2 regions of the Labrys sp. KB_33_2 genome follow, and region 2 is predicted to be linked to the other one. Evidence: predicted binding sites of a transcription regulator. Region 2 holds the regulator's gene; the other holds the start of a gene.
The links. The regulator LexA, encoded in region 2, represses DNA repair genes until DNA is damaged. The targets are predictions, from matches to a motif close to TGTTCNNNNTGTGTTCNG.
Positions count from the first base shown of each region.

Region 1 (8,851 bases), on a different contig from region 2:
CGAGGCGTCTACGATCCTGGAAATCGTACCCCTCCGATCAAGTCTTGGGCTCTTCGAAAATCAGGGCGGTGCCGAAATTGTCGGCGGCCGCGATGGCCAGATGCTTGCGGTGGCGGATGAAGGGAATGCCTGCCTCATCCAGGCGGGCAGCGACGGCTTCGAGCGGTGCCGTCACCTTGAAGGCAGCCAGACGCGGTCCGTGGGCCAGCGACAAATCGGGCTCCAGGCCCAGCACGTCGCGATAGCAATCCGGCGACATCGCCTCGACCGTCCCGCGTGGTGTGACGATCGCCATGTTGCGGGCGCTGGCGCAGACCGCCCTTGCCCCCGTGAAGGCCTCGAAGAAAGGCACCGTTGCCGCCGGCTCAGCGGCCAGCATGACGATGCCGCCGACTTTGACCGCCCCGTTCGCGTGACGCTGGAAGTCGGGATTCCAGAAATTCTGCGGCTCGTGCTGCTGTGTGGCGAAAAAGCCTGCAGCCGGCATGGCGGTGTCGGCGGCAAAGGCGAGCGTGAAGGCGACACGAACCACCGAACCATCCGGCCGCGTGGCCTGGCGTTCGAAGAAGAACGGCTCAAAGCCGCCAATATCGGCCTCGTCGAAACTGAGTTTGTCGGCGGCGGCATCCTGCGCTTCCACCACCAGCATCGCGAAGCCGTCCCCGAAGCGGGCCAGATAGTCGCGGGAGAAAGAGGCGAAGCGGGAGCGATCGGCCCAGGCGGCATCCGTGATGCCGTCAGCCCCCACCGTGATCAATTCCAGGAAGATGCCCGGAAATTGCACCACGTGGTTCTCGGTACCCCAGGGATGGCTGTTGCGAGCGCCGACCGTGAAGCCGAGTGCCCGGTAATGCGCAGCGGCGGCATCGAGGTCGCGAACGGCAAGAACGAGATGATCGAGACCGCGGGACATGAGGCCGCTCCAGTCGGAATCGGGGGGCGGGTCTTCAAACCCGCCTGAAACAGGGTCTTGTCAGGAAGGGCGGGTCTGAAGACCCGCCCCCCGTCAAACCAACCGGCTTTGCTCGACGGCGGCCGCGATGAAGCTAGAGAACAGGGGATGCGGCTCGAAGGGACGCGACTTCAGTTCGGGATGATACTGCACGCCGATAAACCAGGGATGGTCGGCATATTCGATGGTCTCCGGAAGCAGGCCATCCGGCGAAGTGCCGCAGAACACCATGCCCTTGTCTTCGAGGCGCTCGCGATAGCTCATATTCACTTCATAGCGATGGCGATGGCGCTCGGAGATCGAGGTCGAGTTGTAGATATCGGCAATCTTGGAATCCCGCTTCAGCGTGGCTTGATAGGCGCCGAGGCGCATGGTGCCACCGAGATCGCCGCCCTGGGCGCGCTGCTCGAGCTCGTTGCCCTTCATCCATTCGGTCATCAGGCCGACGACCGGCTCCTTGGTCGCGCCAAACTCGGTCGAGTTGGCGCCCTTGATACCAGCGAGCGAACGGGCGCCCTCGATCACCGCCATCTGCATGCCGAAACAGATTCCGAAATACGGCACCTTGCGCTCGCGGGCGAAAGTCACCGCCTTGATCTTGCCCTCGGCGCCGCGCTGGCCGAAGCCGCCGGGAACCAGGATGCCGTGAACATGCTCCAGATGCGGAGCCGGATCGTCCTGTTCGAAGATCTCGCTCTCGATCCAGTCCAGCTTGACCTTGACGCCATTGGCGATGCCACCATGGGTCAGCGCCTCGGTCAGCGACTTATAGGCATCCTTAAGGCCGGTATATTTGCCGACGATGGCAATAGTGACCTCGCCCTCGGGATTGTGGACGGTCTGGGAGATCTTGCGCCAGCGCGACAGATCCGGCTTGGGCGCGTCATCGATGCCGAAAGCCGCCAGCACCTCGGTGTCCAGGCCCTGCTCGTGATAGGCGATCGGCACGTCATAGATCGAAGCGACGTCGCGCGCCTCGATCACCGCGGTTTCGCGCACATTGCAGAACAGAGCGAGCTTGCGGCGCTCTTCCTTGGGAATCTCCCGGTCGGAACGACAGAGCAGGATGTCGGGCTGGATACCGATCGAGCGCAGTTCGGCGACCGAATGCTGCGTCGGCTTGGTCTTGAGCTCGCCCGCCGAGGGAATGAAGGGCAGCAGCGTCAGATGGGTGTAGATGCAGGCACCGCGCGGCAGGTCGCTCTTGATCTGGCGGATCGCCTCGAAGAAGGGCAGGCCTTCGATGTCGCCGACGGTGCCGCCGATCTCGACCAGCACGAAATCCACGCCGTCATTGCCCTTGAGGACGAAATCCTTGATGGCGTTGGTGACGTGGGGAATGACCTGGATGGTGGCGCCGAGATAGTCCCCGCGCCGCTCCTTGGTGATGATGTCGAGATAGATCCGGCCCGTGGTGATGTTGTCGTCCCTGGAGGCCGGACGCCCGGTGAAGCGCTCGTAATGGCCGAGGTCGAGGTCGGTCTCGGCCCCATCGTCGGTGACGAAGACCTCGCCGTGCTCATACGGGCTCATGGTGCCCGGATCGACATTGAGATAGGGATCGAGCTTGCGAAGGCGGACTTTGTAGCCGCGCGCCTGAAGAAGCGCGCCGAGGGCGGCTGAGGCCAGCCCTTTACCAAGCGAGGAGACCACGCCGCCGGTGATGAAAATGTACCGCGTCATGGAGCCCCACTTAGACAAAAACACAATGATTCGACGAGCGGACAATCGCTGCCCGCAGGATTATTTTCAGTTCACGCAAAGACGCGACAGTCCTCAGCCCGACAAATGACCGCCGGGCTACACAGTTACGGCTTGGCCGGCGCAGCCGGTTCGCCACCGCCCTGCAACTGGTCGAACACCGAACCGCCATTGGACGGGGCCGGAGCCGCCGGTGCCGGCTGAGCGGGAGCCGATGGCGAAGATTGGGCCGGCTGGCTGGCCGGCGCGGCCGGACGATACTGGTCGAGCAGCGAACCACCCGGGCGGCTCTGCTGATTGGCGAGAATCGTCAGCAGCAGGCTGGTAATGAAGAAGGCAGCTGCCAGACCGGCCGTCGTCCGCGTCAGCAGATTCGCCTGGCCGCGTCCGGTCATGAAACCGCCCGTTCCGCCGCCGATGCCGAGCCCCCCACCTTCGGAGCGCTGCAACAGCACCACAACAACAAGGGCCAGCACCACCATCAGGTGGATCGAGATGAGAACGGTTTGCATGAACTGATCCGGAAAGAATTCGGGCGCGTTCCTACACGAAGCGAGGCCCGCTGACTACCCCTGTCATATGGGAAGCTGGCATGAACTGCGCCAGCCCCCCGTTTTTGAAGATCAACCAGGCTGCCGGGAGGCAACAAAAGCCTCGTGCTCACGCACGAGATCACCCGACAATGCCTTGGCGATCAGTGCCCTCGTCTCCGGGATGCCGTAGATCGCCGCGAAAGAGCCGAAGCGAGGGCCGCGCTGCTCGCCCAGGAGGATGCGATAGAGGGTGTTGAACCACTCCAGCGAGACGCCGGGGCGCTCGGGCGTGGCGCCCTTGGCCTTGAAGTCCTGATAGGGCGGCAGAGCGCGGCCGACATCGTAGACCGCCTCCTGGATCGCCGCGGCGTCTGCATCGTCAGGCAGGGCACCGAGGGCGTCGGACAATTTCTGCAGTGCCCCCCTCTCCTCCTCGGTCGGCACGGCATAGCTCTTGGCGGGCTTCACGAAATCCTGGAAATAGCGGATCGCGTAGCCGACCAGCCTGTCGAGCTGCGGATGGGTCTGCGGCGATGCGTCCGGAGCATGGCGACGCAGGAAGCCCCACAGCACGTCCTTGTTCTCCGCATTGGCAACGGCAACCAGATTGAGCAGCAGCGCGAAATTGATCGTGGTGCGCGCCCCTTCCTGGCCGATCGTCTCCGGCGCCGGCGGATTTCCGCCATGAATATGCCAGACCGGGTTGCCAAGCTGGTTCTTTGCATCCTGCCGCCCGAAGCCGCCCAGAAACTGCAGATACTCGTCGACGGCTCGTGGAATGGCGTCGAAATGCAGTTTCTTGGCCGAGCGGGGCGACTGGTACATGTACAACGCCAGGCTCTCCGGCGTGGCATAGGTCAACCATTCGTCGATGGTCAGGCCGTTGCCCTTCGACTTCGAGATCTTCTGACCGTGCTGGTCGAGGAAGAGTTCGTAAACATAGTGCTCCGGGGCCGTGCCGCCGAGGATCTCGCAAATGGCGTCATAAACAGGCGCGTTGGTCTGGTGGTCCTTGCCGAACATCTCGAAGTCGACATCCAGCGCCGCCCAGCGCGCGCCGAAATCCGGCTTCCATTGCAGCTTCACCTTGCCGCCGGTGACCGGTAGCGTCTTGTCGACACCGTCCTCGTCGGTGAAGGTGATGGTCCCTGCCTTGGCATTCACGTCCTTGAGCGGCACATAGAGCACCCGCCCGCTGCTCGGAGAGATCGGCAGGAACGGCGAATAGGTCGCCTGCCGCTCCTCGCCGAGGGTCGGCAGCATGACGGCCATGATCTCGTCGTACTTTTCGGCGGCCTTCAGCAGCACGGCATCGAGCTTGCCGGATGTATAGTATTCCGTCGCGCTGGCGAATTCGTAATCGAACCCGAACGTATCGAGGAACCGGCGGAGCATGGCGTTGTTGTGATCGCCGAAGCTCTTGTAAGCGCCGCCAAACGGATTGGGAACACGGGTCAGCGGCATCTGCAAATAAGGCTTGAGCGCTTCGGGATCCGGCACATTGTCCGGGATCTTGCGCATGCCATCCATATCGTCGGAGAAGCAAATCAGCCGGGTCGAGATACGATCTTCCGTCAGCAGGCGAAACGCATTGCGCACCATGGTGGTACGCGCGACCTCGCCGAAGGTGCCGATATGCGGCAGGCCCGAGGGACCGTAGCCGGTCTCGAACAGGATCTCTTTCTTGTCGCCGGCGCGCTTCTGCAGACGGGCAACGAGCTTCCTCGCCTCCTCGAATGGCCAGGCGGCAGAGACATTGGCGGCCGCGACGAGCTCGGCCGGATAGAGATTTGACATGTTCGATCCGATTTCTTTCTGCTGCTTGTGGATGGGAAGCCAAGCGGAGTGCGAAGCGGCTTGATTTTTCTCGACCGCAAGCGGAAGGCACAGCCATATTCAGGCTGGGCCGCAGCGTCAATCTTGGCGCGTGCAAATGATCGGTCGAGGGGCGTGATGACGTCGATTCTGGACTATCTGACCGCCGCTCTCGTCACTTTGCTGGTGGTGGTCGACCCGCCCGGCCTCGGCCCGATCTTCCTGGGCGTCACCCGCGGCATGAACAAGGAGCAGCAGCACTCGGTCGGCTGGCGCGCCAGCGTGATCGGCTTCGGCGTGCTCGCCTTCTTTGCCATCGCCGGGGAACCCTTCCTCAGGCTGCTCGGCATCACCACGCCGGCCTTCCGTATCGCCGGCGGCCTGCTGCTCTTCGCCATCGCCTATGAAATGGTGTTCGACCGCTCCACCATGCGCAAGAACGAGACTGCGGAGACCGCCATCACCAAGGACTTCATCTCCAATGTCGCTGCCTTCCCGCTCGCCATCCCTTTGATTGCCGGTCCCGGCGCCATCACAGCCGTCATGTTGCTATCGGCCCAGACCCATGGCGAGCCGGCCAAATTCGCATCCCTGTTTCTCGTCATCGCCTTCGTGACGGCCTGCTGCTACGTCTCCTTCCGCCTTGCCGGCGTGATCAACAAGCTGCTGGGGATCACCGGCAATGTCGTGCTAACCCGACTTCTCGGCATCGTCCTGTCGGCCCTGGCGGTGCAGTTCATCGTCGATGGCGTCAGGGCGATCGTGACCGGATAAGGGCCCGCACTGCGTTCGACACCATTTCTCCGTCTCGGCAGGGCGATGATCGAGCCTTCGATCGCGCACAAAAGCAAGACGCCGGCCACGAGACGTGACCGGCGCTTCAGGCACCTTGTCGACGGGTCTGTTCCGACGTCAGAACGGGATGTCGTCGTCCATGTCGGCCGAGGAGAACTTGCTCGAACCGGCCGGTGCCGGACGGCGCTCCATCGGGCTCGACGAGCCGAAATCATTGCCCTGATAGTCCCGGGCGCCCTCACCCTGCCCACCGCCGCCGCGCGAGTCCAGCAGTGTCATTTCACCGCGATAGCGCTGCAGCACGATCTCGGTGGAATATTTTTCCACGCCCGAAGCGTCATTGTATTTGCGGGTCTGCAGCTGGCCCTCGAGGTAAACCTTGGCACCCTTCTTCAGATATTGCTCGGCGATGCGTGCCAGCCCCTCGTTGAAGATGACCACGCTGTGCCACTCGGTCTTCTCCTTGCGTTCGCCGGTGGCCTTGTCGCGCCAGCTTTCCGTCGTGGCGATACGCAGGTTGACGACCGGCTCGCCCGAATTGAGCCGCCGCACTTCAGGATCGCGGCCGAGATTACCGACCAGAATGACCTTGTTCACCGAGCCCGACATCGAGGCTTCCTTCCTTCGCTTCACAGCGTGCCGGCCGAACCGCCCTGCACGCCCCATGGCACCCCGAAAGGCGCCTCCATCATTTCTGCTCTAGCATGCTCCCGGCGCCACGCCTGCAAGGGAATTGGCTTCGTGCACAATTAGTTTTGTTCCACATTTGTTCGTGCAATGCAAGCGCCCGCCTTAACGATCCGCTTACCAAACCACCCCAAAGACCACACCATACCGCAGTCTGTCGTTCCGCCTCGAATCATGTGGGAATCTGCGGCATCTGGCCAAGAAAACCTTGCCTTTGCCCGATAACTTGCCCAACAAGCAGGTCGAAAATCAGAACCGCGCTTTCCGTCATCGCTCTTTCGCCACATTGGGCGTGCAGGGGAGCCGCACACTCATTCTTAGTTCCATACGAGGGCAGCAAAATGGCAGGACCAGGACAACAGCGCGAAGCGACCGACGGAGCCAACACGGTAGCGGCTCTGGGTTTGCGGCGCGCCGCTTTGCGCGGCATGCTCGCTTCCCCGATCATCGATGCGGATGACCAGAAGGGGCTGCGCGACGAACTGGTCTCCGAGTTGCGCTCCATCGCCAATTCGATCTCCCGCGCCCCCGCCAAGAACGCCGTCGAGCTCTGCGCCAAGCTGGACGTGCTCGGCGAGGAATATCGTCCCGACGGCGACAGCGGCTCCATCCGCGAGTTGATCGCCTCGATCCGCCGTGACGTCGTCAGCCTGACCGGTCGTCCGGCGGTTCAGGAGCGCGCCTCCTTCCAGACGATCCGCCCGATGCACAATGCGCGCGCCGCCGAACCGACCCAGCAGCCGGCTTCGGCCGAAGCGGCTGGTGAAGCCAAGGCCGACTAAGCCTTTCCTTCGAGGCCGAAATCATCACCCCCGTGGAGCGATCCGCGGGGGTTTTTCTTTGGCTCTCGATCTCTCCCTTTGGCGTTGGCCGCGAGCAAAGCGTGTTCACATGCTAACGCTTGTCCCAACGCTGCGTTCCGGCACGTCTCTACAAGTCCAGGCGATTCCGTCTCGTTGGCGAAAAGCCGTTGGTTCCAAACGAAAGGGGCAGGCTCGCGCCTGCCCCCATTCATTGCATCGACCTTGGGATCGACAATCGCTCCTTATTGAGCGTTGTCGCCCTCGCCTTCATCGTCGCCGCCTTCGTCACCGCCGCCGGCACCAGGTGCGGCTCCACCGCCGTTGCCGGCGCTGAGCACCTGGCCATTGACGCTCACGGCCTTGGTTGCCGCGTCGAAGTCGACGTCCCAGACGGCCTTGCCGTCAGCACCGGTCTTGGCCAGCCCCTTGATCAGGGCGATGCCCATCAGGGCCGATTCCTTGTTGGGAACCTGGGCGTTGTTCACGGCCGCAATGATCTGGTCGAGATTGGTGGCCGAAATCGTCACCTTGCCCTTCTGGCTCGGCATGACGCTCATCTTGCCTTCCGCGCTCACCGCTCCGGCCGGGGCGGTGAAGGTGCTGGGCGCCAGGGTCACATGCGGCTGTCCGGCCATGAAGAGAGCCAGGAATTGCGGCGTCAGTTCGTTGGGGATCGGCGGATCCTTGCTCGCATCGAAATTCTCGATCGCCAGCTTGGCGATGGCCTCGAGGTCGACGCCCTCGAACTTCACGTCGATATTGCCCTCGCCCGGAACCAGCGGAGCCACCCAACCCGGAATGGCCGGGGACTGCGGCAACGCCAAGCCATCATATTTGATGTCAATGCCATAGGAGGCATCCTTGACCGCGCCGGTCATGCCGACGCCGTAGCTCAGGCTTCCGAGCTTGACCGGACCCAACGGCGTCTCGACGGTGACCTCATTCAGCTTGGTCGTGCCGGACAGGTTGTTCCACAGCGGCAGGGCTGCAGTCAGCTTCTGCTTGATCTCGGCCTGCTTGCCGATCAATTCCTTGGGATCCTTGGAATTGGCGGCCATGCCAATGAATTCCAGCACTGTCGTAAGCTGGAGATTGTCGACCTTTCCATCAGAGGCCAGCGACTTGGCCGAAACCTTGATGGTAAGGGGCTTGGTCTTGCCGACGATGTTCTCGACGAAATCGGTGGCCGAGCCGGTGGTGCTGATGTTGACGCCCCCACCACTGCCGGCGGTTCCGGTCAGCTTGGAGGTGATCGCGCCCATGCTCGCGGTCACGGTGCTCTCGGGATCCTCCATGTCCATCGCCATCGAGGCGCAGGTCACTTCATAGGTCGAGAAGGTCGAGATCTTCGGATCGAACACGCCTGCCGACTTGCAAGGCGCCGCAACCTTCATGGCGAAAGGCTTGTCGCCCTGGGTGCCGCTGAAATTGTAGTTGATCGGCGAATCGCTGGTCACCGCGTAGGTGCCGTCCGAATTGGGTGTGGCCAGATAGGTGATCGGATCGAAGCTCGCAGTGACGCCGGCTCCCTTGAGCTGGGCCAGGGTGGAGGCCAGATCAAGCTT
Region 1 is NZ_JBFREW010000006.1:277,670-286,520, forward strand. It holds gene AB4037_RS13620 (VOC family protein) at 38-913, opposite strand; gene AB4037_RS13625 (CTP synthase) at 1,007-2,635, opposite strand; gene secG (preprotein translocase subunit SecG) at 2,761-3,165, opposite strand; gene AB4037_RS13635 (lysine--tRNA ligase) at 3,277-4,983, opposite strand; gene AB4037_RS13640 (MarC family protein) at 5,140-5,775, shown strand; gene ssb (single-stranded DNA-binding protein) at 5,914-6,405, opposite strand; gene AB4037_RS13650 (hypothetical protein) at 6,825-7,265, shown strand; gene AB4037_RS13655 (hypothetical protein) at 7,529-8,851, opposite strand, start outside.
Region 1: ssb (single-stranded DNA-binding protein) is a predicted target of LexA. The motif match lies at 6,553-6,570, and genes of this name have one in related genera.

Region 2 (8,851 bases):
CTCGACGAGATCACCACAACCGGGCCCACCGAGATCGTCTCGCTGGAGAACGGCCAGATCAGCCACGGCGTCATCACGCCGCAGGAAGTCGGCCTGCGCGTGGCAGCACCCGATGATCTCAAGGGCGGCGATGCTGCCCACAACGCGGTGGCGCTGCGGGCCGTACTCGAAGGCGAGAAGACGCCCTACCGCGACATCGCCCTCTTGAATGCCGGTGCTGCCCTGCTCGTGGCGGGGCGGGTGCCGACCCTTGGGGATGGCGTAGCCCTCGCCCGCGAATCCGTCGACAAGGGCAAGGCCCTAGCAACACTCAACCGTTTGGTTGAAGTTTCAAACGCGTGAGTGCCATGGCCACCATTCTGCAAAAGATCGAAGCCTATAAACGTCGCGAGATCGAGGCGGCGAAGGTGGCATGCCCGTTGCCTGAATTGATCAAGCTGGCAGAGCAGGCCGGTCCCGTACGCGGCTTCCAGAGGGCTCTACAGGCCAAGCTCGACGCCGGCCACACCGCCCTGATTGCCGAGATCAAGAAGGCCAGCCCCTCCAAGGGCTTGATCCGCGCCGATTTCGACCCTCCGGCGCTCGCCCGCGCCTATGAGGCCGGCGGCGCTGCCTGTCTTTCCGTGCTGACCGACGAGCCCTCCTTCCAGGGACGGCCCGACTTCCTTACCGCAGCGCGCACAGCGGTATCGCTGCCCGCCCTGCGCAAGGACTTCCTCTACGATCCCTATCAGGTGGTGGAAGCCAGAGCCTGGGGCGCCGATTGCATTCTGGTGATCATGGCCAGCGTCACCGATGCCGAAGCGCGGGCCCTGATCGCAGCGGCCAAGGACTGGTCACTCGACGTTCTGTGCGAAATCCACAACCACGACGAACTCGAGCGCTCTCTCATGCTCGATGTCGGCATGATCGGCATCAACAATCGCGATCTCAACGACTTCGTCACCCGCCTGGAAACCACGGAGACTCTGGCGCCGCTAGTGCCGAGCGACCGCCTGCTCGTCGGTGAGAGTGGCATCTTCTCGCCAGCCGACGTCGGCCGCCTGCAGCGGGTCGGGGTCAACACCTTCCTGGTCGGCGAAAGCCTGATGCGCCAGGCCGACGTCACTGCCGCCACCCGCGCCTTGCTGGCCCTGGACGGCGCGGCATGAGCCAGCAGCGCACGAAACGCGGCCTTACCCATCTCGACGCCTCCGGCGAGGCGAATATGGTCGACGTCTCGCAAAAGGCCGTGACCAGCCGCACCGCGATCGCTGAAGGGCGCGTGGTGATGCAGCGTGAAACGCTCGACCTCGTGTTGTCCGGCGATGCCAAGAAAGGCGATGTCCGCGCCACGGCCCGCATCGCCGGCATCATGGCAGCCAAGAAGACGCATGAGCTGATTCCACTTTGCCATCCGCTGCTTCTCAGCAAGGTTGCCGTCGAAATCGAGCCCGACACCGCTCTGCCGGGTCTGACCGTGCGGGCGACGGCCAAAGTTGCCGGCCAGACCGGCGTGGAGATGGAAGCACTTACCGCAGTCTCCGTGGCCTGCCTGACCATCTATGACATGGTCAAGGCCGTCGATCGGGGCATGCGCATCGAGGCGATCAGGCTCGTGGAGAAATCCGGCGGCAAATCCGGCGATTGGCATGCGGAGGAAAATCGATGAGCCTGCTTCCCGTCGCGGACGCACTGGCCAAGGTGGTTGCCGGCGTAGCCCCGCTTCCAACCGAAACAATATCGCTGCATGCCACGCGCGGACGTGTTCTCGCTTCGGCCATCACGGCGCTGAGGACCCAGCCCGGCTTCAACGCCTCGGCCATGGACGGCTATGCGGTGCGAGCGGCAGATGCCAAGGAAGGTGCCAGCCTCGAATTGATCGGAGAATCGGCGGCTGGGCACGGCTATGCCGGAAGAGTTGGCGAAAACCAGGCCGTTCGCATCTTCACGGGTGCGCCCGTGCCGGATGGCGCCGACACAGTGGTTATCCAGGAGCACACGAGCCGCGAGGGCAATCGCGTCATCGTGGAGGCGGCGGCCAGGCTCGGCCAGCATATCCGGGCCCGTGGCCTGGACTTTGCCGAAGGACGGGAGGCTTTGACATCAGGCACCGTCATCGGTCCCCGCGACATAGCGCTTGCCGCGGCCATGAATCATCCTGCCCTGTCGGTCCGCCGCCGCCCCAAAGTTGCTATTCTCGCGACCGGCGATGAATTGGTACTGCCCGGTCAAGCCATCGGCGAGAATCAGATCGTCGCCTCCAACAATTTCGCCATTCGGGCACTGGTCGAGGCCGAGGGGGGCGAAGTACTCGACCTCGGCATCGCCAGCGACGACTTCCCGGCCCTGGAAGCGGCCATTCGGCGGGCTCGTACCGAGAAGGCGGATGTGCTCGTCACTATCGGCGGTGCTTCGGTCGGCGATCACGATCTGATCCAGACCGCGCTCACCCGCGAAGGCATGCGGCTCGGCTTCTGGAAGATCGCCATGCGCCCGGGCAAGCCCCTGCTGCACGGGCGGCTCGGCTCAATGCATATCCTCGGCCTACCCGGCAATCCGGTATCCTCGGTGGTCTGCGGCGTCCTCTTCCTGGTACCCCTGTTGCGTACGTTGCTGGGGCGGGCCGATGCGGGTCTGTCCCGCCGCAAGGCCGTCTTCGCCAGCGCTTGGCCAGCCAACGACGTTCGTGAAGACTATATCCGTGCCCGCTTCGTGCTTGACGATACGTTAGACATCCTCAAGGTGGAACCGCTGGAGCTGCAGGATTCGTCGCTGGTGAGTGTGATGCAGCATGCCGACTGTCTGGTTGTCCGGCCGCCCTTTGCGCCGGAAGCAAAACCAGGCGATATCTGCGAGATCATCGATCTTCGTGCGGCCGGCTATTGACGCTACCCTTAACCTGAACTTCACAGTTGCAGAACACAGTAGGAACATGTAGCACTGTTCTTGTTTTGTTTACACCTTCACCGTGATTCGCGGCCGCCACGACGGGAAAGCCATGCTGACCAAGAAACAACACGAATTGCTTCGGTTCATTCATGAGCGCCTGAAGGAACAGGGCGTGCCCCCCTCCTTCGATGAAATGAAGGAGGCGCTGGACCTGCGCTCCAAGTCCGGCATCCACCGCCTGATCATGGCTCTGGAGGAGCGCGGCTTCATCCGGCGCCTGCCAAACCGGGCACGCGCGCTCGAAGTGGTACGCCTGCCCGAATCCGCCGTGCCAGGCGGCCTGTCGCTGGCCTCTTCACAGCGGGGCTTCCGCCCCAACGTGATCGAGGGCAATCTCGGCAAGGTCCGCCCCGTCAGGCCGGAAATGGACGAGGATGTCGGCCGGCCGGTTCTGGTCCCGGTGATGGGACGCATCGCCGCCGGTACGCCGGTCTCCGCCATCCAGACCAAGAGCCACACCATCAGCGTTACGCCGGAAATGCTGTCCTCAGGTGATCATTTCGCCCTGGAAGTGCGCGGTGATTCAATGATCGAAGCTGGTATCTTCGACAATGACACCGTGCTGATCCGCCGCCAGGACCATGCCGATACCGGCGATATCGTGGTAGCCCTGATCGACGATGAGGAAGCCACGCTGAAGCGCTTGCGCAAGCGCGGCGCCTCCATTGCGCTGGAGGCGGCCAATCCGGCTTACGAAACCCGTATTTTTGGCCCGGACAGGGTACAGATCCAGGGTAAATTGGTGGGCCTGTTCCGCCGATATTGAGAGCATGCGAATTTGGTTCGCTTGCAATGACTGGCCTTCATACAGTCAGCGGCCGCGCTCTGGAACGACGTGACGTCGAGCGGTTGCTCAAGGAGCGCGCGCCGTATTGCCTTGTCGATTGTGAACTGGAGGAATGCGATCTTTCGCGTCTCGACCTGTCCCACTGGTCGTTCGAGCGTTGCATTCTCAAAAATGCCAAGCTGGTCGGCGCCAAGCTCGCGAATACACTATGGCGCAATTGCAAGGCAGGCGGTGCCGATTTCCGTGGCACCGACCTCGAAGATGCTGCATTCCGCACGGGTAACTACAGCAATGCCAGCTTTCGACGCGCCAAAGCGGCCTCGACGGTTTTTACCGGCTGCAAACTGACAGGCGCGGATCTCTCGGAAATCGCCGCATTCGGGCTCGTTTTCGAGGAGGTCTTGCTTATGTCGGCGAAACTGCCGGCCTTTTCCTTTCGTAAGTCCACGCTACGCCGCCTCGACTTCACCCAGGCCGATCTGCGCCAATGCGATTTCCGCGATGTCATCTTCGAAGAGTGCAGCCTGCGCGATGCCAATCTGGTCGATGCCCGTTTCGAAGGAGCGGATCTACGCAGTGCCGATCTCGGCGGCTTGAAGCTTGGTGACGCCCGTTATTTCAAGGGCGCCACGATCTCGAAAAACCAGACCGGCCAATTGCTGGCCGAGCTAGGCTTGCGGATCGCCTGAAGAAGGTCTGGAGTTCGCAGGCAAATCCGCTTGATGGTCGGGTAGCCCCGGGTGTCTTCGAACTACCATCTGTCCGAAGACCCGGCCTGGCTGACAGCGCCGATCAGTCGACCGCGATCATGACGTCGGAGGCCTTGATCACGGCATAGGCGTTCTGGCCGGGCTTGAGCTGGAGATCATCGACGGCCTCGTTGGTGATCGAAGCGGTGATGATGGTTCCGTTGACCTCGAGCTGGATATGGGAGGTGGTCTGCCCCTTCGTCACGCTCTTGATCGTGCCCTTGATCTGGTTGCGGGCGCTGATTTTCATGGTCCGTCCTTTTTTGTGAGAATCTTGCGTCAGTTATCGGTTTCTGCGGTGACGCTGTCCATAGGCGTATCCGTCGCTGGGGCCTGCCCTGCCGCCTGGGGCAGAGGTTTCGGCGGCACAATCACCCGGCCCGGTGCCCATGGACGGGACGCTTGGGGATGGCGGGCCATGACGAGACGCCAGCGCGGGCTGATATCACCGCTCGCCGACGGCTCTACATAAAGTGCTATCGAGCCGACCGCGCGAATCAACTCGCGGTCCATCACAACTCCAGCGGCGGCACAGCGAGCACCGATCGGAACCGGTCCCGCCAGGACGCTGACGCGTCCACAGTCCTCTTCGGCGGCGTTGCTGGTCTTGTCGAGCATGAAGATCCCGCCTCCTTCGATGGGCGCGGAACACCCTTCTCTGTCACATAGGCGCTGTGCGGCAAGGGTTGGATCCTCCGGCTTGCGCCGATCGCCCATGGCCAGCAGCCATTGCTGAACCGTAAAAGCATCGGATCGCTGCGCCAGCACGGTCAGTTGATCGCCCTTGCGAACAAGGGCGGCATAGCCATTGGCGCCGAACAGAGCTACCGGCAGCGGCGCTGTCGCGGCCAGGGCAATGCCCCCGCCCAAGGGCAATAGGGCCAGCAGAGCAAGACGCGTGCGCAGAATGGTCAGCAGGACCAGCGTCAGAGCGAACAATCCGAGCGCCGCGGCGGAGAACTGCGGCAGCACGAGATCGGAGCCAGGCCAAGTCGCAACCGAACGAGCCACGTGCATGAACAACCCGACAGCCCAGCCCATCGCCTGCCAGAATGGAGCGCCATAGCCAAACGGCTCGGCGACCACGGCCAGCATGGCGAGCGGCATGATCAGGAAGGAGACGATCGGCGTCGCGACAAGGTTCGAGGCCAGCGACTGCAGCGTGATACGATGGAAATGAAAGGCTGAGAATGGCGCCGTGGCGAACGAGGCGACGATCGTGGTCAGCATCATGGCAAGTACCAAGGTCACAGCGCCACCAATGGCCCTTTCCCACGCCATAGCAGATTTCTCTCGCTTCCGCCGGCTCCATTGCTCATGTGCGATCACCAGCATCGCCACCGCGGCGAAAGACATCTGGAAGCTCGGCCCCAGGAGCTGTTCCGGCGTGGTCAGCAGCACGAAGCTCGCGGCCAGGGCGACGTTGCGGCGGGTAATGGCATTGCGTCCCAGCGCCACGGCCAGCAGTACGATGGCCGTCATCAGGAAGGAGCGGACCGTCGCGACTTCGGCGCCAGAAAACAGTGTGTAGGCAGCGGCCGGCAGCAGCGAGAGCAGCGCAGCGAGTTCCTTGGTGCCCCGATAGAGCACGATCCGGCGCGACAACGCCAGGACAGCGCGGATGAGGCCGAACAGGCCGCCCGCGAATAGCGCCATATGGAGACCCGAGATCGAAACGACATGATAGAGCCCGGAAGCCCGCAAGGCTTCATTGGCGTCGCCGGGAATCTGGCCGCGTTTGCCGGTGACCTGCGAAGCCGCGATGGCGCCATTCTCGCCTTGTATCGTCTCGACGATCCGCCGGGTCAGATCGTTGCGCTGGCGATCGATCCAGATATTGAAAGATTCCGCCCAGCTCGCCTCGACGGGGCTGGCCGCAGGTGCAATCTTGCCCGCTGCAAAACCAACGCCGCCAATGCCATCGAAGAAGGCATCGCGTGCGAAGTCGTAACCGCCGGGCAAGGCAGGAGGCGGAGGCGGTCTCATGACTGCTTTGAGGCTGATGCTGTCGCCAGCCCGGATTTCGCCGCCCTTGCGGACCGTAAGTCGGATGCGGGCCGGCATCGCAGCAGGCTCCAGCTTCTCCACCGAGACCGGCCTGATGACGATGCGCGCACTGCCACCCAGGCGCGGCTCTACCGAAAGGACGAGGCCTGTAACGGTTCCCGCCATCGAACGCGAAAGCTGTGGCGCGGCGACGCTCATCGTACGCAGCTTGGCAGAGCAAAAGCCCGCTCCCACCGCCGTCAGGCTGATCAGGCCGACATGCAACCACCAACGCCCCCGCAAGCCATAGGCAAGGCAGGCCGTCCCTACAGTAAGGAATGCGGGAACGACAAGACCAGGCTCTTCCGGTGCGGCAAAATAAGCGATGACACCCAGGCCCAGAAAGACCGGAACGACGAGAGCAAGCTCGAAGGCCGCCATCTCCGCCGCAAGCCCGGTCGCCAGCCAGGACACCAGCCTTTGCAGCCCCTGCCCGAACAGCATGCCGCCGGGCAACGCCAATCCCAGCTGTCCCGGCCTTCCACCGAGGACACCAACCCGCGCGCGGCCTCGATCATTCTCAGGCAAAGGCGCCCCCGCCGCTACCGCCCGATGAAACCCTGTGCTAAAGCCCCAAGCTTATTGATGTGATCCGGGTTAGCCAAGGGCCTCAATACTTCCGCCTCCATGCTCCCGCGCTCTGGCTTCGCTTCCCCTGCCTTTTGGAATTGCCAACTTCGATGTCCACTCCTGTCATCACCCGCTTTGCTCCCTCCCCCACCGGCTTCCTCCATATCGGCGGCGGCCGCACGGCCTTGTTCAACTGGCTCTACGCCAGGGCCAAGGGCGGTAAGATGCTGCTGCGCATCGAGGACACCGATCGCGAGCGCTCGACCGATGCCGCCATTGCAGCCATCCTGGATGGCCTGGCCTGGCTTGGCCTCGATTGGGACGGAGACCCGATCTTCCAGTTTGCCCGCGCTGCCCGCCACCGCGAAGTTGCCGAATCCATGCTCGCCCAGGGCAAGGCGTATTATTGCTACGCCACCCAGCAGGAGCTGGAGGAGATGCGCGAGCTCGCCCGCAAGGAAGGGCGCCCGCCACGCTATGATGGCCGCTGGCGCGACCGCGACCCGGCGACAGCCCCCAAGGACGTCAAGCCGGTGATCCGCCTGCGTGCGCCGATCGAGGGCGAGACCGTCATCCAGGACGACGTGCAGGGCACCGTGCGCTGGGCCAATAAGGACCTTGACGACCTGGTGCTGCTGCGCTCGGACGGCACGCCGACCTATATGCTGGCCGTGGTGGTCGATGACCATGACATGGGCATCACGCATATCATCCGTGGCGATGATCATCTCACCAATGCGGCCCGCCAGAAGCAGATCTACGAAGCCATGGGCTGGGAAGTGCCGCATATGGCCCATATCCCGCTCATCCACGGCTCCGACGGTGCCAAGCTCTCCAAACGTCACGGCGCGCTGGGCGTCGACGCCTATCGCGCCATGGGCTACCTGCCGGCGGCCATGCGCAATTATCTCGTGCGCCTGTCCTGGAGCCATGGCGACCAGGAAGTGTTCACCACCAAGGAGATGATCGAGCATTTTGATACCGGCGCCATCGGCAAATCGGCCGCGCGCTTCGATTTCAAGAAGCTCGAAAACCTCAATGGCATCTATATGCGCAACTCCACGGATGAGGAATTGCTCGCCGCCATCGACCAGTTGCTCCCCCATATTCCCGGTGGCCCTGCCCTCGTTGCCCAGCTCGCCGACGGCAATGGTGCCAAGCGCTCTCAGTTGCTGGCCGCCATGCCCGGCCTTAAGGAACGCGCCAAGACTTTGGTGGAATTGCTGGATGGCGCCAATTTCCTGTTCGTCTCGCGTCCCCTGCCCTTGGATGACAAGGCCAAGGCCATGCTGAACGAAGAAGCGCGGGCGACCCTCGCCATGCTGTTGCCGCGCTTCGAAGCCTTGGGCGAGTGGAGCGCCAGTGCGACCGAGGCGACGGTGCGGGCCGCAGCCGAGGAAACCGGCGCCAAGCTCGGCTCGTTGGCCCAGCCGTTGCGCGCTGCGCTCACCGGCCGTACCACCTCGCCGCCGGTCTTCGACGTGCTGGCCGTCCTCGGCCGCGAGGAAAGCCTGGCCCGGCTGAAGGATCAGGCCGGCTGAGACCAAGCGCCGCATGATTGTGTTTCCCGGACATCGGGTTTCGCGCAATAGGTGTATTTTTCGCAGCTTTGACGCGAAAGATTTGGAAAGCTTTCGCGTCAAAGTGGGGCAATCGGCCCTACCCTGGCGCGCTGCCGCCTAAGCAGTCGTCGAACCGACAGTTCACTTCTTCGTCTTTCTTGCGGCATTGCAGCAAATGGTCTACCCAACACCGACGGATCGGCGAT
Region 2 is NZ_JBFREW010000010.1:114,758-123,608, forward strand. It holds gene trpD (anthranilate phosphoribosyltransferase) at 1-342, shown strand, start outside; gene trpC (indole-3-glycerol phosphate synthase TrpC) at 348-1,151, shown strand; gene moaC (cyclic pyranopterin monophosphate synthase MoaC) at 1,148-1,651, shown strand; gene AB4037_RS18385 (molybdopterin molybdotransferase MoeA) at 1,648-2,868, shown strand; gene lexA (transcriptional repressor LexA) at 2,981-3,697, shown strand; gene AB4037_RS18395 (pentapeptide repeat-containing protein) at 3,724-4,407, shown strand; gene AB4037_RS18400 (TOBE domain-containing protein) at 4,511-4,717, opposite strand; gene AB4037_RS18405 (ComEC/Rec2 family competence protein) at 4,747-6,975, opposite strand; gene gltX (glutamate--tRNA ligase) at 7,194-8,624, shown strand.